3 regions of the Maridesulfovibrio zosterae DSM 11974 genome follow, and region 1 is predicted to be linked to each of the others. Evidence: riboswitches for the same ligand, from Rfam matches in the RefSeq annotation. Region 1 holds a riboswitch; each other region holds the start of a gene.
The links. A riboswitch is a leader RNA that binds a small molecule or an ion and turns the genes downstream of it on or off. The one in region 1 is predicted to bind cobalamin.

Region 2: linked by a shared signal. The riboswitch ahead of H589_RS0111960 (sirohydrochlorin cobaltochelatase) and the one ahead of H589_RS0109015 (adenosylcobalamin-dependent ribonucleoside-diphosphate reductase) in region 1 are both predicted to bind cobalamin.
Region 3: linked by a shared signal. The riboswitch ahead of metE (5-methyltetrahydropteroyltriglutamate--homocysteine S-methyltransferase) and the one ahead of H589_RS0109015 (adenosylcobalamin-dependent ribonucleoside-diphosphate reductase) in region 1 are both predicted to bind cobalamin.

Annotation. Positions count from the first base shown of each region.
Region 1 is NZ_AUDC01000012.1:462,925-470,344, forward strand. It holds gene H589_RS0108990 (MBL fold metallo-hydrolase) at 1-47, opposite strand, end outside; gene H589_RS0108995 (molybdopterin-containing oxidoreductase family protein) at 302-2,308, opposite strand; gene H589_RS0109000 (methyltransferase) at 2,504-3,526, opposite strand; gene H589_RS0109005 (MarR family winged helix-turn-helix transcriptional regulator) at 3,571-3,978, opposite strand; cobalamin riboswitch at 4,340-4,487, shown strand; gene H589_RS0109015 (adenosylcobalamin-dependent ribonucleoside-diphosphate reductase) at 4,711-7,395, shown strand.
Region 2 is NZ_KE384342.1:91,300-98,719, forward strand. It holds gene leuB (3-isopropylmalate dehydrogenase) at 1-233, shown strand, start outside; gene H589_RS19745 (MATE family efflux transporter) at 434-1,828, shown strand; cobalamin riboswitch at 1,829-2,032, shown strand; gene H589_RS0111960 (sirohydrochlorin cobaltochelatase) at 2,141-3,043, shown strand; gene H589_RS0111965 (FecCD family ABC transporter permease) at 3,047-4,120, shown strand; gene H589_RS0111970 (ABC transporter ATP-binding protein) at 4,117-4,893, shown strand; gene H589_RS0111975 (ABC transporter substrate-binding protein) at 4,856-5,752, shown strand; gene cobI (precorrin-2 C(20)-methyltransferase) at 5,745-6,458, shown strand; gene H589_RS0111985 (aminotransferase class IV) at 6,554-7,420, opposite strand, start outside.
Region 3 is NZ_AUDC01000011.1:467,930-475,349, reverse strand. It holds gene H589_RS0106420 (bifunctional 3-deoxy-7-phosphoheptulonate synthase/chorismate mutase type II) at 1-75, shown strand, start outside; gene aroB (3-dehydroquinate synthase) at 76-1,164, shown strand; gene metC (cystathionine beta-lyase) at 1,300-2,463, shown strand; gene H589_RS0106405 (glycosyltransferase family protein) at 2,566-3,585, opposite strand; gene H589_RS0106400 (pilus assembly protein PilZ) at 3,654-4,019, opposite strand; gene H589_RS0106395 (DUF4136 domain-containing protein) at 4,219-4,791, shown strand; cobalamin riboswitch at 4,922-5,117, shown strand; gene metE (5-methyltetrahydropteroyltriglutamate--homocysteine S-methyltransferase) at 5,188-7,420, shown strand, end outside.

The DNA of each region.
Region 1 (7,420 bases):
TTCTTCAACGCATTACGACGCCCAATATCAGTAATTGAGTCAGGCATAAAATTCTCCATTTTTTAGGGAAGGACGAGCTGTTCATGCACAAATAATTTACAATCTTAATAAAGGTGCACTATCAAAAAAACTCGAACAGATTCGAATAAATGAAACTATACATGAACTAACCGGCTAAACAATGACCTGAGTCACTGAGAAGAACGAATGTGAAGAGCAAGACTTAATGCAGCAGAACTCAGTTGAAGTCATATATATCACAACTGAAACGACGCCCCAACAGATCCGAAGACAACACGGATTAAACCTTCGAGACATCCACAGTATTGTCGTTCAAAGTAGTCGCTTCTCCAATATCCGATAGTCTTTCATGATGCAGGGTATTTACAAGATTCCCCGTAACCGATTGTCTGGTATCAAAAACACCTACAGCTGTAACAGCTCCTTTAGCGACTAGAGAAGTCACTCGTGCGATAAATGTAACCTCACCCAAATCATTAAAAGCACGAACTAAATCTTTATCCGCAATATCCCGTACAGCCGCATCATCTGGATGTATAGCCAGAGTCATATCTCCCCGCCTGTCGACAAGATCATCACGTTCCAAGAAAATTGAGTTCAAAGTTTCTGCACTTGGTGCTGCAATCAACCGTAAAGGATAACTGCCTCCATGATTTTCCTGATAGTGCGGGATTGGAGCGGCAAGATCATTATTAACAATCTGCATCTTGCCTGTAGGAGTTCTCCAGTCAGTGTGATCAGCAAACGGAATGGAAAGTAATCCACCAGTTTTCAGGATCTCACGCTGTTCAACTGAAAGATCCACCAATCCTTGCAGAGGATGTTCCAACAGCTCTTTTATAAGATTCTCTTCGGTTTGATAAAAATAACTGTCTTCATATCCCATCCCCTTAGCGAGAAGACAAAAGATATCCCAGTTACTTTTGCATTCACCAGGTGCAGGTATAATTTTATATGCCGTTCCAAACGAACAATAACCGTAAGAACTGTAGCAGTCAGATTGCTCCACGGAGAAGGTCGCCGGCAGTATTATATCGGCATAACGGGCAGTATCGGTCATAAAACGTTCGTGTACCACGGTAAACAACTCAGGATTAAGCAATCCATTTTCTATACCCTGCTGGTTTGCTACCGAGGCAACTGGATTACTGGCATATATATGCAGACAACGTATCGGAGTCTCTCCGTTCTCTCCTTGTAAAGCTGAACCGAGTTTATTTATATTTACTGTACGGGCTTTGTTACGTCTAAAATCAGGTCTTGTAATTCGATCCATGTCCACATAAGGACCTCCTCCTGTATTACATCCGCATAGACCTCCACCAGAGCGAGTCCATGCTCCGGTAAAAGCTGATAAAATTGTAATAAGACGAACGGTCATTCCGCCATTTCCATGCCGTGAATTTCCACTGCCCAGAATAATGGCCGGGGCTGAAGCTGCTCCATATTCTCTGGCAAGCTCAACTATAACCTTAGCTGGTACTCCGGTTATCCCCTCTGCCCATTCCGGTGAATAGGTACTAAGTGTTTCTTTGAACTCATCAAAGCCTACCGCTTCTGTTCTCATAAATTCTAAATCAGTCATACCTTCTTCATGCAGCACATGCATCATAGCAAGCGCCAGTGCCCCGTCAGTACCGGGAGTAACGAGTACAACTTGATCACAGTATGAAGCCATTTCATGAGCATACGATTCGATAAGCACAACACGCTTTCCATTCTTACGGGCCCGAACAATATCCGGCATACTCTGAAGGCGCGTAGCCTTCATGTTACAACCCCACACTATATAAAAATCACTATCAGCAAGTTCTCTTGGATCAAGGCCCCCTGTCTCACCCATTACCGCTGAATACCCAGCTCCCTTAGCTGAAGCGCATAGGGTCTTTATAAGCAAACATGCTCCCATTTTATTAAACAGAGCATCACCACAATTGCGGTGAATAAAACTCATAACCCCTGAATAATAAAATGGCAGAATTGAGTCTGGACCATTCTCAGCCAAAGCCTGCTTCCACCGTTCTACAATTGTACTGACAGCTTCATTCCATGAAACAGGAATAAACTCTCCGGCCCCCTTCTTTCCAACTCGTTTTAGGGGGGTAGTTATCCGCTTAGATGAATATATGGATTTTTCATAACGCTGCATCTTACGGCAGATCAGGCCGCCTGAAATGAGGTCATCTGGATCACCTTTAATTTTAACAATGCGATCATTGTCAGTTTCAGCCAAAAGTCCGCAAGTGGTTGGACAGTCATATGGACAGATAGTTTTATACGTTGTCATGCTTAAAATCCAATTTAATTGATTTAACTACTAAGAAACTAACCATTGTCAGAAACTAATAATTTTAAGATTTAGAATTGCATAAAATATGAAAAATAAGACAATTATTACAGCATTTTTTAAACAATATACATTTACTTTAAACTAAACATAAGTGTTGATCAAATTCTTACAACTACAGTTGCGTTGCCATATTTATCTTTTTTCCAACTGGGCCATAGTTATAAGTCCAAACCCATTTTCTGAAACATTTTCATATCTGATATTTTCAAATCCATGTAAAAGTAAAACTTTTGTGAGTTCATCTTTTTCTATAAAATGTGATGAGTATCCGCATAGTCTGGTCAAAGCCTCCAGCGAAGCTTTGGCTTTCAAGTCAGCAGATTTTTCATACCGGGTATAATGATGAGAAACGAACCAACCGCCCGGCTTAAGTGTCTCTGCAATTTTCTTAACAGCATTCGAAAGATCTTTTTTCATAGCATATAAGATGTGTGACATGACCGCTATATCATATTGCGATTCTGGCAGACGATCTTCTCTGAAATTAAAAGCACTGGTTGTGATCCGCTTTCTAAACCCCATATTATTGCAACGGGATTGAACCAAATCCAAAACATGCGGCAGGTCATAGATAACCCCCTCCATCTTGGAATTTCGCTCTAGAACTCCAAGAGTATATAGGCCATGATTACCTCCAATGTCACACATGGAAGTAAAATCATCAAAACCGGGCAACCTCGAAATACAATCTACCACCGGAGCCAATCCGCTGCTCATGGCATCCTGCGCAGTACCTTCAATGGCATCTTCGGCCCCCCACTCACTATCTGTAACCTCACGCTGCATCTCTCCACCAGCAAGCAGTTCAGGTATAGAGTCTTCAATCAGTGAATTGAAATGGGAAGACAACTGCAAAGCTTTCCCCTGATATAATGGAGATGTGCTGACAAGATATTCAACAGCCAGAGATGTATTTCTATAAATCCCATCTTTAAACTCTAAAATTTCGGAAGCAACCAGCACATCAAGAACTGGCTCCAAGCGTACAGCTTCAAGCCCCATATCATCAGCTAAATCCCCAGCAGTCGTTCCGATATCTGAAATAAAGTCAAACAATTTCAACTTTACTGCAGCTATAATTAATTTAGGAGTAATCGACTCCATTATTAATTTACGTACTGGTCCAAAATCATTTTCAGGTATAGCAATAAACATAGCCCCTCCGAAGTTTAGCAGCTAAACTTATTTAATAAAAAAATTTACTCTAAATAATTATCCATCCAGCTATTCATTTTCTCGCTCAATTCGCAAACAAGACGATAAGAGTCATCATCCAGCCCCCCCAGGAACTCTATAAATTCAGCATCATGGTGCTTATGAAATTCCATATGATTGTCATGAGCAATTCGTCCTGACTCAGTTGCCCTTATAATTGAGCGAGCTCTATTTAATTGATCCTTTTCCCTGGAAAGCAAACCTTTTTTACACAACCGACCAATTATCTGGGAAACAGCCCCTTTAGTAATACCAAGTTCACGTGCAAGATCTGTAACACCCGAAGATCCATGACCAACAACGGTTGACACCATTTTTATTTCAGCAGGGAACAAAGGATCACCCACGCCAAAATCAAAGGGCATCTTTTCGATTCGTGAATACTTTTCCATAGCATTTCCTAATAGCTTCATTGCCGGCAACACTTTTTTAAATGTTTTCATACACACTGTTTAGCTGCTAAACAGTGTGCAGTCAATCTGCTTTCATAAAAGATATTCTTGATATCACAACTGCACAAACACCTAAGTTTGAATTCTGACTTAATTATACTGGTACTAAAAAAAAAGAATTGATCACCAGTAATTCTCAGAAATCCAATCTCTTGGATAGTTATACACATAAATTTATTTTCTGTGGAAAACGAGTAAGTGCTCCTATGTCAGCCTTACTCCCACAAAGGCTAATGAGCTTTGAGTATGAAAAAGTCTAGAAAGGTCTTGACCAAAAGCCAAGGTTTGCTAGACTCACCAGCGTTGATTTTGTACTTCAGGTATCTGAACTTTTCAGATCATAAATAAAGGAAACCCGGTTAGATTCCGGGGCGGTTCTGCCACTGTATTTTTTATACTTTTATAAGGATAAAAAAAGCCAGCAACCTTTCCTGAAGCATTTCTGCAAGATGCAGATATTTTCCATCATACGGATACTCTGGCTTTAAGAAATATCCGACCTTAAAAAACTTGCAGGATACAGCCTTCTGGGCTCCCTGCGCCACAAACTCATACCTTATCTTCATGCTGAAGGACCTGCATACTGGCAATTTTCAAATTGCTTTGTCGCTTGTGCTTTGTGCTATGATAAAAAGGTCTGGGACAGACAATCCCCTCAAAGGACTAAACAGAATGACCGGACACGCAGTTATCACCCGTGAATCAGCCAAAATGGCTTTAGAAGAACACACTCGCTTTCAAGAAACCGTCAGCTCCAAAAAATACCAGATCCGCGACCGCAAAGGCCGTCTCCAAGAGCACTCCTTCACTGATGTTAAAAACAGACTTTGCCGTGAATTCTTAAAGCAGTCCCGGTTTGACAATCAAGAAAACGAGCAAGTGTGTGAAATGCTCCAGTCAGGACGATTCATCCCTGCAGGCTCAATTCTTTCAGGTCTGGGTAACGACTATATTAAATGCTCTCTTAGCAACTGCTACTTAGCCAAAATCGAATCAGATTCATTGGAAGGTATCTTTGAAGCCCAGAAAAAACTCGCAAGGACCTATTCATATCGTGGGGGGAGCGGGATTGACATTACCATATTGAGACCTTCAGGCGATCCTGTGAATAATGCAGCTGTAACGTCTTCCGGAGCAGTCAGCTTCATGCCGCTTTTCAGTGAATTGACAAATACTATAGGCCAGAATGGCAGACGCGGTGCGCTGATGATATCTTTGGATATCAGACACCCTGAGACCCGCCGTTTTATCTGGTGCAAAAGCAAACCTGAAGAAATTTTCGGAGTGGATTCCCTTACAGGTAAAACTCAGGATGTATTCGGGGCTAATATCAGCCTTAAAATTACTGATGATTTTATGCAGGCTGTGGAAAATGATAAAGATTGGACCTTTATTTTTCCTGACCGTAGCAAGGTTACGGGCAAGATATGTGGACATGAGACACTAGAGCTTCTTCCGGAAGTATATGAAGCACTTGATCCGCAAATTGGAGATCATCTTGAGGCTGAAATTACCTATAAAATTACTGCCATTGACCCCAAAAAGTATCTGATCAAAGTAGAACCGGATCTTCCTGTAAATGATGAACAGGCTGTTCTTCATGAAGAGTCACTGACATTTACTCTCGCCAGACGACGTAATGAGACATCGGATATTTTTGATCCGGTAAAGTCAGTGTATAACACCATCTGGGACGGAGACTACAGCCGCTGGCAGGAACTCGGACTTCCTTTCAAATCGTATGAAACAGTGAATGCCCGTGAACTGCTCGAAGAGATCAGCACGTCAGCATGGCAATCCGGTGACCCTGGAATTCTGTATCAGGATACTACACAGCGCAATACTCCCGGTACATACATCGATCCTAAGCGTCTTAAGCCAATGTCCACAAATCCATGCGGAGAGCAAAGTCTGGGCTACTGGAATAATTGTCTTCTCGGGGCTATGGTTTTGCATCGTTATGTCGCCAACCCTTTCACAAAAGAGGCACAGTTTGACGCAGACCTGTTCCGGGACGATCTGACCAGAACAATGTTCTTTATGGATACTATGTCTGATCTCAACCAGAGCAAGCATCCCCTTCAGGCACACCGTGATGCAGACAAGTATGGTAAAAGAATCGGCATAGAATTCACCGGACTTGGTGATATGCTGGCCATGCTGGGCATGCGTTACGGTAGTGATGAATCCATATCCTTCATTAAGGAAATCCTGAGAAATAAGGCCATCACTGAAATTTCTATCAGTGCTGAAATTGCTGAACGTTTCGGAGTTGTGGAAGCGTTGAAAGATCAGAAAGCCAGAAAACGGTTTCTGGAGTGCCCATATATAGTAAATCTGGATCTGCCTAAAAAATTACAGAAAAAGATAATGAATACAGGGCTACGCCATACAGCCTTCAACACTGTCGGACCATCCGGATCAATTTCCATTATGTCGGACAATTGCACCTCTGGAATCGAACCGGCATTTATGTTCAGTTATACCAGAGAGACCCGTCTTGAGGCTGGAAAAGTATTTGAATTCATCCATCTGCCTCCATTAAAATGGATGCTTGAAACCAATCAGGAAGAGCTGTTTGGGAAATATACGGCTTTACAATTGAAAGAAAAATTGAACTACGTCCAATCAGATGAACTTGATTATATGGACCGCATCCGCATGCAGGCTGCAATTCAGAAGTTCACTGACAGTTCAATTTCTTCTACAATCAACCTTTCAGAAGACACTGACAAGGAAACCATATTCCAGATTTATCTTGAAGCATGGAAACATGGACTCAAGGGAGTAACCGTCTTTCGTAACGGTTGCAAAAAAGGTGTTCTGACCAAAAAAGAAGAAAAGAAAGAGACTAATCCAACGATGCTGGGGCAAAACCCGTCCCTTTTCGAAAGAGAGCTGGGAGATATCGAACGAGCCGAGAGACACCGTGTTACCTGGAAAGGATCCAAAATGTACATCATTGTCTCCTTGGATGAATCGGGCAATCCTATTGAAATATTTGTCAAGCTGCCCAAGGAAGCGGGTGTTACCGGATCAGGTATATATAATGAACAGGTATTTCAGGAAAAGTATTCTCTGTGGGAAACCATAACTCGCCTGACCAGTATGCTCCTGCGTGTGGGTATGCCCATAGATAGAATTCTCACACAACTTGATCGTTCCAGCTATAATATAATAGATGCCTCAGCTATTATTTCCCGCATCCTGCGTCAGTACATATCCCTTGATATGGACGATCAGACCATTGTATCCAAAGGACTTGGAGCACTTTGCCCCGAATGCGGTAAAAATGCTTATGTCCCAGAGGGTGGCTGCAAAATCTGCAAGGCATGCGGCTACACCACATGTGGATAAAAAGCGTAGACTAAGATTGATCAAG
Region 2 (7,420 bases), on a different contig from region 1:
ATGGTTCAGCTCCTGACATTGCTGGACAGAATAAAGCTAACCCTCTGGCAACTATTCTCTCAATTGCTATGATGCTTCGTTATTCTTTCAACATGACTGAAGAAGCAGATTGTATTGAAGCAGCTGTAGAGAAAACTCTTGCTCAGGGTTTGCGTACTGGTGATATTATGGATGAAGGTGGAACCCTTGTCGGCTGTACCGAAATGGGCGAAGCTGTAATTAAAAATTTGTAGGCGGAGCATGGCTCTGGAGTCCAAAGGATAGATTCTATCCTTTGGACTCTTCCTTATCAGCCCCTCCATTTTTAATGGAAGTTTCTTATTCGATTATTGCGAGTGAAGTTGTTTTTAGAACAGCTCCCTCGCTTTTTTGGTTTATATGATTCATGACTATTTTTTACTAACATGTTGATTGATATAATTCTGGATAAACGATGGCAACTTATAGCACTGATAAGAAGCATCCTTTTGAGGACAAACCGAATAAAACTTTGTTTGCTTTGGCTATTCCTGTTCTATTCTCTCTCGTGGCTGAGCCTGTAACAGGGTTGGTCGATACAGCTTTTGTGGCCCGCCTAGGATCAGAAGAGTTGTCTGCTCTAGGTATTGGTACCATGGTTTTTTCTTCTGTATTCTGGGTATTTGGATTTCTTGGGGTAGGAACACAGACTGAAGTTTCTCATGCTATAGGTAAAAAAGATTTTAAGCGTTCTTCTTCTCTGTGCTGGCTTGCGGTATTTATTTCAATAGGACTTGGATTGACACTTAGTATTTGTGCTTATCCTCTGTTGCCAAGTATTGCACGACTTATGGGCGGTTCTGCTGAAGTACTTGGTTATGCAACTGATTATATGGATTATCGTTTGCTTGGAGCTCCTGCGGTTCTGGTTATGCTGTCGTGTTTTGGAGCTTTACGCGGGTATCAGGACATGCGCTCTCCGCTATGGATTGCTGTAGGGATTAACCTTTTTAATGTAGCTCTTGACTGGAGCCTTGTGTTTGGCCATGGACCATTTACTAAAATGGGTGTTGGCGGGGCAGCATTGGCCAGTTCTATCAGTCAATGGATAGGTGCAGTATGGGCTGTCTTAGTGGTCAAAAGACACTATGGAGTTAATTTAGGTTTTAACCTAGCTGATGCTCGTCGGTTATTTGTTATCGGCGGTGATATGTTTGTGCGTACCGGAGGGGTTTGTTTCTTCCTGTTACTTTGTACCAGATTTGCTACGAAAGCAGGGGCTGAGGCAGGTGCTGCACATCAAGCTATTCGTCAATTTTTTGTGTTTTTGGCTCTTTTTTTAGATTCTTTTGCTATCAGTGGGCAATCGCTGGTAGGTTATTTTATTGGTAGTGCAGATCGGCATACTGCGCGAAAAGTTGCTTCTTTAGTCTGTAAATGGAGTTTTGTGACAGGGATCTTGTTGACAGTTGTTATGTACTTTGGTCAGCAACCTGTTGCCTGGGTGTTAGTACCACAGGAGTCTGCAATGGTTTTCGCTCCTGCATGGCTTGCCGTTACCTTTTTGCAGCCAGTAAATTCTCTTTCATTTGCTACCGATGGTATCCATTTAGGGACAGGAGATTTTAGATATTTGCGCAATGCTATGCTGATAGCTGTTCTGGTCAGTTCGTGCGCTCTTTTTGTCGTTAATTATTACAAGCCGGAGCGGATGCTTCTCTGGATATGGCTGGTTGCAGGTCTCTGGACATTCCTTAGAGCCTTCTTTGGTATGATCCGCATATGGCCTGGAATCGGTAATAGCCCACTTGCGGTAAAAACAGCCAGAAGGTCACCAAATCAACTTATTGACAGAGTGTCTGAAGAATAATATTACGCAGTTGCCTGAGGTGCTCTCACGAGCTTAATAGGGAATCCCGTTGAATTCGGGAACGGACCCGCCGCCGTGAGTCCTTGATAATTCACTCCACGTGAATCGTGTTTTTACGATTCTGGTGTGCCACTGAAATTTATTTCGGGAAGGCCTGGTATGAATGGGACGAGTCGGAAGACCTGCCTAGGTGCAAATCATAATTATTTTGACTGATAACGGGGCTTTTATCTGTCAAACATTGCTTCGGTCAGTTAATGCTGTCCGGTTGCTGCACTTTTATTTAAGCCCCCCAAATTCCAGGAGACTGTTATGCAGTATCGTTTTGGGGACAAATTTAAAATTTTTCCCGCACTTATTCTTATTGTTCTTCTCGCTATTCCCTCATTGGCTCTTGCCGGTCACGGTGATGCTAAACCTGTTAAGAAAGGTATTCTGCTGGCTGCTTTCGGTTCCAGCATGGATGAAGCTCAGATTACTTTTGAGAATATCGATAAGGCTGTCAAAAAGGCTTTCCCTGATGTTCCGGTTCGGTGGGCTTTTTCGTCAGCTATTATCAGAAATATTCTGGCTAAAAACGGTCGAATTGTTGATTCTCCCGTTACCGCAATGTCTAAAATGATGGATGAGGGCTTCACTCATGTTGCTGTGCAGTCTTTACATACAATTCCAGGTGAAGAGTATTCCGGAATTGTTGAAACCGTTAAGAAATTTGAAGGTATGCCTAAAGGGATGACTAAGGTCACTGTTGGTAAGCCACTTCTTTTTTCTGATACTGACATGAGAAGAACTGTTAAAGCAATTATTGCAAATATTCCTAAAGATCGTAAATCAAAGGATGCTGTGGTTCTTATGGGCCATGGAACTCCTCATTTTGCAAATATCTTTTACCCCGCCTCCCAATATTATTTTGCTCAAGCTGATTCTAAGATTTTTGTAGGAACAGTAGAGGGCTCTCCAACTCTGGATGATGTGAAAGCGATGCTTGCTAAGAGTAAATCCAAAAAAGTGTATCTTATGCCTTATATGTCTGTCGCAGGAGATCATGCCCGCAACGATATGGCGGGTGATGAATCTGACTCATGGAAATCAGTATTGACCAAAGCCGGGTATAAATGCGTACCTGTTTTGAAAGGTTCAGCTGAATTTCCTCAGGTTGTCGATATATGGGTTGATCATCTTAAGGTTGCTTTCAAGCATCTTGGAAACAATTAGTTTATGAATGGACAGGTGGCAGGAATGAATGCAGAGGGCAGAAGAACACTTGCAGTAGTCGTACTGTCAGTGCTTGTGCCTGTATCCATTTTTGCTGCCTGTCTTTTTGGCGCATACAATACTGAGCCTGCACAGGTTTTAAGTGTATTTAAGTCCGCTTTGGGGTTAGGTGCAGTAAAAGTCGATTCAGCTCTATCGTTTATTATTATAGACTTACGGCTTAGCAGAGTTTGTCTATCTTTTCTGGTGGGCATGTCTCTGGCTGTAGCCGGAACAGTTTATCAGGGGATTTTACGCAATCCTTTGGCTGATCCGTTTACTTTGGGCGTAAGCAGCGGTGCGGCTTTTGGGGCCAGTCTTGCTATCTTTGCAGGGTCTACAGCTCTTGGAGTCGGCTTGTGGAAGGAGTTCGGGAATATGCTTCTGCCATTGGCTGCCCTTATCGGGGCGATGGTAGCACTTGGCGCAGTGTTGATGCTGGGAAGGATTGGTGGAAGGCTGAGGCGGGAGACAATGGTTCTTGCCGGAATAGTCGTCGCCACATTTTTGTCGGCTTTGATTTCTCTGCTCAAGTCTCTGGACGAAGATTCCGTAACCAGTATAGTTTTTTGGATTATGGGAAGTTTTCAGGGACGTGGCTGGGATCATATGATCTTATTTCTGCCATACTTTATCGCTGGAATGATTCCTTTGATCTATTATTCACGGGAGCTTGATATCCTCTCACTTGGAGAAACTCAGGCCCGTCATCTAGGAATGGATGTTTCCCGCGTACGCATGTTTCTGCTTATAGGTTCCGGGTTACTTACGGGCGCAGCTGTAGCTGTTTCAGGTATAATCGGATTTGTGGGGTTGATAGTCCCTCATCTGGTACGCATGTTTCAAGGAGCAGAGCACAGGCCATTGCTTGTTTCTTCATCACTTCTTGGGGGACTGCTTCTGGTTTGGTCTGATGTTATTGCCCGTTCTCTATTATCTGGAGGGGAAGAGCTTCCTGTTGGAGTTGTGACTGCTCTTTTAGGCGGACCTTTTTTCTGTATGGTTTTGCGGTCCGGTTTTAACGGAGGCAGATCATGATTAAGGTGAAAATGCTTTCTGCCGGATATGGAAAACATAAGGTTCTTCAAAACTTGAATCTTGAATTTCCAGCCGGAACCATGACTGCAATTCTAGGTCCCAATGGCAGCGGTAAAACAACACTTGTTTCAACAATTGCCGGTGTGCTTAAGCCTTCAGCTGGAAGCGTGGAAGTACTTGGAGAAGATGTTCACAGTTATCACCCCCGTAAACTTGCTGAGCTTATGGCTGTTTTACCGCAAAGAGTGGAGCCCGCGTTTGGACTGACGGTCAAATCGATGGTTATGATGGGGCGATACGCTCATGGATCTGGTTTTTTCGGCTATGATTCTGAGGATGAATTTATTTGTAGTGAAGCAATTAAAACTGTCGGTATCAGTCACCTTGTAGATCGTCCTGTTTCAGAATTATCCGGTGGGGAATTTCAGCGAGTTTTAATGGCTCGCACTGTTGCACAGCAGGCCGACATAATGCTTCTTGATGAGGCTGCTTCTGGGATTGATGTTTCAGGCAAAATTGAGCTTTTTGATATGCTTCGCAAAATGAATACAGCTGGTGCAACTATCATTTGTGTTATCCATGATTTAAATCTTGCCGCACTTTATTTTGATCGGCTGGTTTTTTTGTCTACGGGTAGAGTTCTGCACGATGGTTCACCCGAAGATGTGATCACAAGGGATAATATTTCAGATGTTTATAACGTTTCTGTTGAGATTGTGGTTCACCCTGAGGCCGGTGTGCCTCAAGTCCTTTTTTCTCCTTGCTACAATTAGTTTTGTAGCACCTACGCTGGGAGCATATGCAGATTTTTCCATTGTCGATGACTTTGGGCATAATGTTGTATTAAGTGCTCCTGCAAAACGAATTGTAGCCTTGTATGGTTCTTTTAATGAAGTTCTGTATTCTATGAATTCAGGAGAATTACTTGTGGGGCGTACAGCTGCTGATCATTACCCTGAGCAGATAGCGGTGCTGCCGTCAATTGGTACGCATATGCGTCCGAATCCAGAGTTAATAGTCGCCCTCAAGCCTGATCTGGTATTGCAAATGGCCGGGAGATCTCAGGCGGCAACTGTGCTTGATCCGCTTAGAGTAAAAGGAATATCTTGTGCCATGTTCAAGGTGTCCTCATTTGAGGAACTGTTTTCCATGATCGAAAGGATCGGTATATTAATTGATAGAAAAGACCGGTCGTCGTTACTAATAGATTCAATGCGGAAACGGCTTGATGTTGTGCATGAAATGAGTGCCGACTTAAAGAATAGACCTTCAGTCTTCTTCGAAGTGCGCTATCCTAATCTGCTTGCAGCCGGTCAGGGGTCTATTGTTTCAGACATTATCAGCAAGGCTGGTGCTAGAAATTGCGTAAGAAATTTTAAAAAAATTGTGCGAATGGGTGAGGAAGAACTCTTTCGTCTTGATCCTGAAAATTATGTTTATCAGGTTGGTCGAATGAATCCATCTCCTGTCAAACTGCAACAGCGTAATCATTTTAAAATGTTAAAATCAGTTTCATCAAATAGAACTTTAAAAGTAGATGAGTCAGTCTTTTCAAGACCAGGTCCACGTAATGTTGATGCTGTTGAGATTCTGGCTAAATTTTTATTCGATAAAAGAGAAATAAATGAATAATTCAGGTAAAATATATGGCATAGGTGTAGGACCCGGTGATTCTGATCTACTCACTGTCCGAGCAGTGCGGGTTCTTGAAAAGGTTGATGTGGTTTTTGCCGCATCCTCAACCAAAAATGATTATTCACATTCGTTGCAGATAGCTTCAGAGTTTATCTCTGATAAATGTGAAGTGGTAAAACTTGGCTATCCTATGACTCGTGATAAGGATATTTTGAGTAAGGCGTGGGATAAAAACTGTGAAATTGCTCTTGAGTATATATATGGTGGTAAAACAGCTGCTTTTTTGACTCTTGGTGATCCATTAATTTATTCAACGTTCGGCTACATGATGCAAACAATGAATAAACTTTATCCGGAAGTGGACTTTGAAGTTGTGCCCGGTATTACATCATATCAAGCTGCGGCTGCCAAATCTCGACAGGTTTTAGTTGAATCCGGGCAGAATCTTCTTTTAACATCAGGCGTTGCCGATCCGGATAAGTTCGCTGAAAGTCTTAAGTCTGTGGATAATGCTGTTATCCTCAAAGCATATCGTAACTTTCCGCAATTGCGTGAAACGGTTAGTTGTCTTGATAAAATGGATGTAAAATTTTTTACTAAACTTGGGTTGGATGGTGAAGCTGTCTATCTTGATGTTAATGAAGTTCCTGACAAAACACATTACCTTTCTTTGATGTTATTGACTGCCCGTAACAAAAATTAATTTATAGAATTTTGCTTTATTAAAAATGGATGGCCACTGGTATTTGTACCAGTGGCCATCCATTTTTATTTATTATAATCAAGGGATGTTGATGATTATTTTATTGGCGTTCCGTTTTTAGCCAGATCAGCTTGTAAAAGTTCACGCATACGCTTGCATACTGGGCCGGGCCGTACATCATGGATTGGTTTTTTGTTATAACGGACAACGCCTACAGCATCAATCGATGTTCCACAGACGATGACTTCTTTGGCAAGAAGTATATCATCTTCAGAGATAGCCCTGTAATCAATCTCAACTTCGTCGGCGATCAGCTGAGTTGCACGAGTCAGAGTTGTGCCAGCTAAAGCATTCGTGAACTGAGGAACGTGTAACGTTCCTTCGCTGTTAACAATACAGACGTTTTCAGTTGCACCTTCAGCAAGGAAATTCAGGTTATCAAAGCAGAAAGGTATATTGAAACCTTTTTCTGTTGCTTCACGTTTCATGAGTACATTTGGAAGGTAATCAATGGATTTTATAGTAGCTAGGTATGGCTGTTTGGCTGGAATAGAAGTTTTAAAGGCTGTGAGACCTTTTTCATACCATGATTCAGGCTTAGGTTCATATTTATATATAACTATGTAGAGAGAGGGAACAGGACATTCAGATGGATCAATACCGAATCCTCCTCCTCCGCGTCCGAGAAGGACTCGAACCATACCTGACTCAACTCCTGAGCCAGCGGCAACTTCAAGTATAATGTCAGACAGTTCTGCCCATGAGCAGGGCGGTTCAAGATAAATTGAGCGTGCAGAACGTTTCATCCTGCGTATATGAGGGTCAAGTTGGTACATCTTGCCATTTAGAAACTTGATACTCTCAAATACACCATCACCGCGGTGAACAAGATGGTCATCCCACGGCATAAGCATAAGCTTCGGGTCTGAACAGATCAGTCCGATTCTGTGTTCGTAAAATGC
Region 3 (7,420 bases), on a different contig from region 1:
ATGCTGCGTATTTTTCAGTATATTCATGAAGAATCTCTGCGTCAGCAGGAAAATGTGTTGGCCGGAGAAGACTAAATGCCAAGTGTTGACGTAGAATTACGGGGCGAGTTTGATAACTCTTACGAGATCACAGTTAACTACGACATTATGAATGAAGTTGTCAGTGATCTTTGTGCGCGTAAATTCGGCCATACTCCTGTTGTAATATGTGATGAAAATACTCGTGAGCTTTTCGGCCTTAACCTGGCCGATAAGCTCGCACTTAAAGATATTGACCCGCTGTTGCTTACTGTTCCTGCCGGCGAGCACAGCAAGTCTATTGATGTATTCGGTTCTCTGCTTGAAGCTATGCTTGAGGCTGGAATCACCCGTCAGGACGTGGTCGTAGCTCTCGGCGGTGGAGTTGTCGGAGATTTGTCCGGCTATGTTGCAGGAAGCTACATGCGTGGTATTAATTTTGTGCAGGTTCCGACAACATTGCTGTCTCAGGTTGATTCGTCTGTCGGTGGTAAGGTTGCTGTTAATATCAGTGGTGGCAAAAACTATTGTGGCATGTTTTATCAGCCCAAACGTGTCTATTCAGATATCTCCGCTCTTGATACTCTTCCTGAGCGTGAAATTCTCAGTGGACTTGGCGAAGTGGTTAAACATGGCTTTATATATGATAGAGAATTTGTCGAATTCCTGCATGATAATGCTGAAAAGATTCTCAGTCTTGATAAGACCGTCATGCCTAAAGTTGTAGCTAGATGTTGTGAAATCAAGGCTGATGTTGTGTCCCGCGATGAGAAGGAAGGTGGAGTACGCCGGATTCTTAATTACGGACATACTGTAGGACATGCTATTGAAACATTTGCCGGATACAAAATTTCCCATGGGGAATGTGTCGCTTATGGTATGAGAATTGTGGCTCGGGCTTGTAATAAAGCCGGAATGCTTTCAGATGAAGAGCTTAAGCTGCATGAATCCGTAATGGATAAACTTAATCTTGCCACAGGCTGTCTTGACATTGAGACGTCTCAGATCATGGAACTCATGAAAAGAGACAAGAAGGTTAAGCAGGGCGCAGTCGTTATTGTTGCTCTGGACAAGCTTGGTAATGCTGTTGTTAACGAAGATTTTCCTCTTGAGTTTATTGAGGCGGAATTGCTTGATTTTGAATAATGGCAATATTGATATCGTGTAACGATATATTTCTGCTATCGTTCTACTGACTTTAAAGGTGACAGGTTAAACGGATTCCGTTTGACCTGTCGCTTTTTTTGAATTTCTATTGAGCATTAATAACACGGAGTGAAAATGCATAAGATATCTACAAAATTAGTTAATGGCGGTAATGATGCGGCAATGCAGCAGATCAATACTATCAACCCTCCTTTGCATCGGGCTTCTACTGTATTGTTCGATTCTTATTCGGATATGCTTAAAGCTAATTGCGGACAGTTCGAAGGGATAGAGTACGGGACATCCGGTCTGGCTGCACAAAAGGCTTTTGAGTCTGCTATGGTGGAGCTTGACGGTTCATACGGCTGCAAAGCATTTCAGTCAGGCATCAGTGCTATTGCCATGGTATTGATGGCTTTTACTCGTCAGGGCGATCATATTCTTATTTGTGATAATGTTTATGGCCCTACCCGCCATTTTTGTGATGGTTTTTTATCCAAATATGGCGTGAAGACTGACTATCTGCCTTCCAGCGCCGGAGCTGATGTTATTGATTTCATCAGAGATGAAACTAAACTTATTTTTATGGAATCTCCTGGTTCAAATACTTTTGAAATCCAAGATGTTCCGGCTATAACTTCTATCTGCAGGGAAAAAGGCGTTGTTTCTGTAATTGATAACACATGGGCAACTCCACTCTATATGAATCCTTTTGAGCTTGGCGTAGATATTTCGATTCAGTCTGCAACAAAGTATATTACAGGTCACTCAGATATCTTGCTGGGAACTGTATCTACAAATGAAAGGTATTGGGAAACCTTTAAAAAATGTTGCGGTCTGTTCGAGGCATTTGCGCCGCAGGAAGATTGTTATCAGGCGTTGCGGGGATTGCGTACACTTGCAGTGCGGTTAAAGCATCATGAACTTGCTGCTCTTGATGTGGCAACGTGGCTTTCTGAACATGATATGGTTGATGCTGTTATACATCCTGCTCTTGCAAACCATCCACAGCATGAGCTTTGGAAAAGAGATTTCAAGGGCTCCAGCGGTTTATTTGGATTTACTCTTAAAGAGGAATTTGAAGATATGGATCATTCGCTCTTTGTGGATAATCTTGGGCTGTTCGGGTTAGGTTATAGCTGGGGTGGCTACAAAAGTCTGATCACAGGTGGAAAATTCATGAGGACTAATCATTTCGGATACGAAGGTAAGACCATATTCAGATTGAATATAGGAATGGAAGACGTTGATGATTTGAAACAGGATTTGAGTAAGTCTCTTCAGAAATTAAAAAAGTAATAGTATTATTGAAAATATGCAGATTTCACATAACTTTTTAAAATGTTGTGTGAGTGTCACGGGGTCTCTTTTAAAAAGGGGCCTTCGTGACTTGCGCCATTGTTAGTCATACTCAGATAAAAATATCTGCTGGGCCTTGGCTGCCTGCAAATATATTTGTTGAAATTCAGGTATTCCTATTTCCTCAGCCCAGTGCAGATATATGGATTTAAGAAAATTTTTGCGTAGCATGGGGGCCGCGTTGAGACGGTTCTGGATTGCTTTTTCTACGTTCATTTCACATATAATATTGTGTAGTGTTTCGGCGCGATGAATTATTCTATGTGAGCTTTCGATCAGCTCGTTTCCAGTCTTGGCAATTTGCTTCCTTAATGAATCTTTTTTCAGAAGAACGTTCAATTTTTCTACTAAGTCATCGGCATTGTCAGCTTCATACGAGACAAGATGTCTGCCGTCTTCAAAAATATCGAAAAGGCCTTGCTCGATTTTAGGAGTCAGTAAGCATGCTCCGCAGGCCAAGGCTTCAAAGACTCTGAAATTAAGGTCGCCGCGTTCAGCTATATTGAGGACAACCCGTGCTCTTGGAAAAAGTTTACGATATTCTCCCTGTGTTACATGTAATCCGGGCACTCGCATAGCAACTTTATCAAGAAATTTCATGCGTGCAGGAGTAAGCACTGGGTCCACCTTACCTACAAATAGTAAGTCCCACTCTTTTTCCATTTCAAGCGGAACATCTGCATCCATGACTATTGGTGGAAACCAGACCAGTCTTGATTCTTTAAGTCTGGGCTTGAAACGTTCAAGGTGATCTTTGAGACTGACAAGGCAGATATCGAATCCCTGGGCGTAGAGTGGATACCAACTATGAATATGGGTATCGATGCAGTGGAAAATAGTCAGACATGGATATGATTCTACTCCTGCCAGAGGAGGGGCAATGGATCGATCTGCGTAAACCACGGCAAAGGGTTCATCCCCTGTCTTTTCGAGAATGTCCTGCCAAGTAAATACCTGTTGTCCGCAGATGGGAATGTGAATGGTTTTATAGCCAAGTTCGTCCATGCCGGTACGGAAGAAAGTGTTACCTATCCACGCGATTGTTTTTGCTGCTTTGTTCATCTCTTGTATGAAGATAACAATTAATTAAATAAATTTAAAGCAGGACGTTTGGGTTGTACCTGGGTAAGTTATTGCAGTTGGTTATGTTTGATCATGGAGCGGATTGTCAGTTCATCAAGATCAAGTGGAGGAGTAAACTTAAAACCGCAAATGTTGTTTTCTTTCCATACTGCGACCACGTTCTGGCTGCTGAGAAAACCTATGTTATCATTAAAAATGCAGCCACGTATAAAGAGTTTGTCTTGCGGGCTGATTTTGCTTTGGTCTTCCGACCCGTTGATACTTATGCGCATACCTACAGGTGAAATATCAAGTATTGTTATGTCTATATCGCCTTTTTCAGATGATACATAAATGTCACACTGTCGGAAAAAATTTTCAATTTTTGAAAGTTTTATTCTGTTTGTTTTTCTTCTATCAAATAGTGTATTCATGAATTTCTCCATCGGGAGCAAACAGTAATTGCGAAAATAGATCAAGTGAATTATTTTTATTTTGCTTGATCAGGCCTCTTTTAACTCTTGGCTAAAGACGTTAAACGGGTTAAGTTATTAGAATCTAGGTAATAGTGATATAATATTTGATGCATATCTATATTTAAGGTGTTGTGTAAAATAAATTTGGGGGATTGTGGTGAGGAAGTTATTGGTAATTTTTATTTTGGCAGGGATGATGCTCTCCGGCTGTGTCTATGTTGATATGGATGTAGAAAATTCCCCGGCACCTGGGCTCGACTTCAGCAAGTTCAAGACTTTTGCTTTTAAAAAGAAAAGTGAGTCACGCAAAGAACTCGAATCTGGCCTTCTCGGTACAGCAAAAGCAGAGCTGGAAGCTAAAGGATTCAGGTATGATCCCAATTCCCCTGATTTTCTGGTGCTGGTTAATTTCGGTTCAAAGTCGTTTATTGAGCGCGGAGTAACCTATAAAAGAGATGCATTTGAATATAATTTTATCAGCAAGACCAATACAAACGTAGGAGCTGTAAAGGATTCAGATGTAAATCGTCAGGATAATACTGTTCGTATTTATTTAATGACCCCTGAAAATGAAGGTGAAAAGACTTTTCTCTGGCGTGGAAAAGCTTCCAGTGTCGATTTTGAAGGAGTGGGCATTGTTGGAAAGTGTCTTGTTAAAGGAGCTCTTCTAAAGTTCCCTGCAGCAGAAGGAACTTTTCATGAAAAGATGAATGTGAGAGATTGCAAATAATATTTTCTTATTAAGTTGACGTAAAGCCTTCGGAAGTAATTCCGGAGGCTTTTTTTTTGGGGATTAATATAAAATTACATACCTGCTTGACATCCATAAAATTTATTGGCAGTTTTTAATAACTATATAACAATATTTTTATATACGTAAGTAGTTGTAAATTCCTCAGGAAACGGAAAACGGTGTGAATCCGTTGCAGGTGCGCTGCTGTAACCGGAGTTATGAATTTAAAAATGGTAAAAATTCACTGGTCAAACGGGAAGAATTTATACCATGCGTCAAATGTATCCGGAAGCCAGAAGACGTCCTGTGGAAATGGTGCTGAACTTCGCAAACAAGGTCAGAAGCGAATAAAATTATTCGCGCCGCAAGGTACACTTTAAAATGGAGAACACTATGCAGACGCACACACTTGGTTACCCAAGAATAGGTAGTAATCGTGAATTAAAACAAAAACTGGAAGCATACTGGCGAGGTGATGTCTCAGCAGATGATCTCGCGATAACTGCTCAAAAAATCAGACTCAATCATTGGAATATTCAGGCTGGAGCTGGAGTCGACCTGCTACCTGTCGGAGATTTTTCATATTATGATCATATGCTCGATAATGCTGTAAGATTCGGCGCTATTCCAGAAAGGTATAATGTTGAAAACGGTCAGGCCTCCCTTGATGACTATTTCAGAATGGCCAGAGGTGAAGCTGGGGAAAACGGAATTCCTGCAATGGAAATGACTAAGTGGTTTGATACAAATTACCACTACATAGTTCCCGAATTTAAAAAGGATCAAAGTTTCAGGTTGGCTGATGACTCACTTATCAGGCAGGTCGAAGAAGCTGCTTTTGCGGGACATAAAGTTAAGGCCGTGCTTCCCGGGCCTTTGACTTTTTTAATGCTAGGAAAGTGCGCCGACGAGCAGTTTGACAAGTTGAACCTGCTTCAAAATTTAATTCCGGCTTACGTTGAGCTTATCGAAAAGCTGTCTGGTAAATGTAGCTGGATTCAATTCGATGAACCTGTTCTTGCTCTTGATCTTGATGAAGAAGTTAAGAGACTTTTTGGGCCTGTTTACAGGACTTTTAAGGAAGCGTCATCAAATCTGAGGATTTTGGTTGCCACGTATTTTGGTGGACTTGGCAATAATCTTGATGTTGCTGCTCATTTACCTGTTGATGGATTGCATGTCGATTTAGTTAGAGGGTATCAGGATCTTGGGCTTTTGCTTAAAACGATCAACTCCGATTTAAGTCTTTCACTTGGAGTCGTGGATGGCAGAAATATCTGGCGGGCTGATCTTGAGAAGGCAATTTCCACTGTGAAATCTGCTTGCAGTGTACTTGGCAGTGACAGGGTTTTTGTTGCTCCTTCGTGCTCACTCCTTCATGTGCCTTTTGATCTGGATCTTGAAACAAAACTTGATGATGAGATTAAGTCGTGGATGGCCTTTGCAAAGCAGAAGTGTTCAGAAGTAAGAATTATTGCAGATGCTGTTAGTGGGCTTGATGTTAGCACAGAACTTGCGGAAAATAGGGCTGCTTTTGAATCTCGTAAGAATAGCAGCAGGGTCCACAATTTAAAAGTGTCGCAACAACTTGCAGGTCTTAAACCTGAAGATTTTCATAGAAAATCTTCTTACCCTGTCCGTGCAGAAATTCAGCATACCTCACTGGGATTTCCATTACTCCCAACAACCACAATAGGTTCTTTTCCACAGACTTCTGAAGTTCGTGCAAAACGAAGTGCTTATAGGAATAATCGAATTGATCAGCCAGAATATAAAGCCGCCATGTACAAATATATTGAAGACTGCATTCGTCGTCAGGAAGATATGGGCTTAGATGTTCTGGTTCATGGTGAACCTGAGCGTAATGACATGGTAGAATATTTTGGAGAAAATTTTGAAGGATATTGTTTCACTTCTAATGGATGGGTACAGAGCTACGGATCTAGATGCGTAAAGCCTCCAATTATATTTGGAGACATTTCACGACCTGTCCCTATTACTTTAGATTGGATTAACTATGCTCAGTCTCTTTCAGATAAAGAAGTTAAAGGGATGCTTACCGGACCTGTAACAATACTTTGTTGGAGTTTTGTGCGTGATGATCAGCCTCGCAGTGAAACATGCCGTCAGATTGCTCTTGCTGTACGTGATGAAGTGGCTGACCTCGAAAAAAGCGGGGTTAAAGTTATTCAGATTGATGAACCTGCTTTGCGCGAAGGACTTCCACTGAGGAAATCCGAGCAGAAAGAATATTTGAGATGGGCAGAAGAGGCTTTTCGCCTTTCATCGTCCTGCGTTAAAGATGAGACTCAGATACATACCCACATGTGCTACTGCGAGTTTGATGAGATCATCGATTCAATAGCGGCACTCGATGCTGATGTTATCAGTATCGAAGCCAGCCGTAGCCGTATGGAACTCCTCGGCAGTTTTGAGCAGTTCAGTTATCCAAATGAAATAGGACCGGGAGTTTATGATATCCATAGCCCTTCAATACCTGCGCAAGCTGACATGGAATTACTCCTTGAAAAGGCTTTGAAAGTAATTCCTGCTGAGCGTCTCTGGGTAAATCCTGATTGCGGATTGAAAACGCGTAAGTGGGACGAAGTGGAGCCTGCACTAAAAA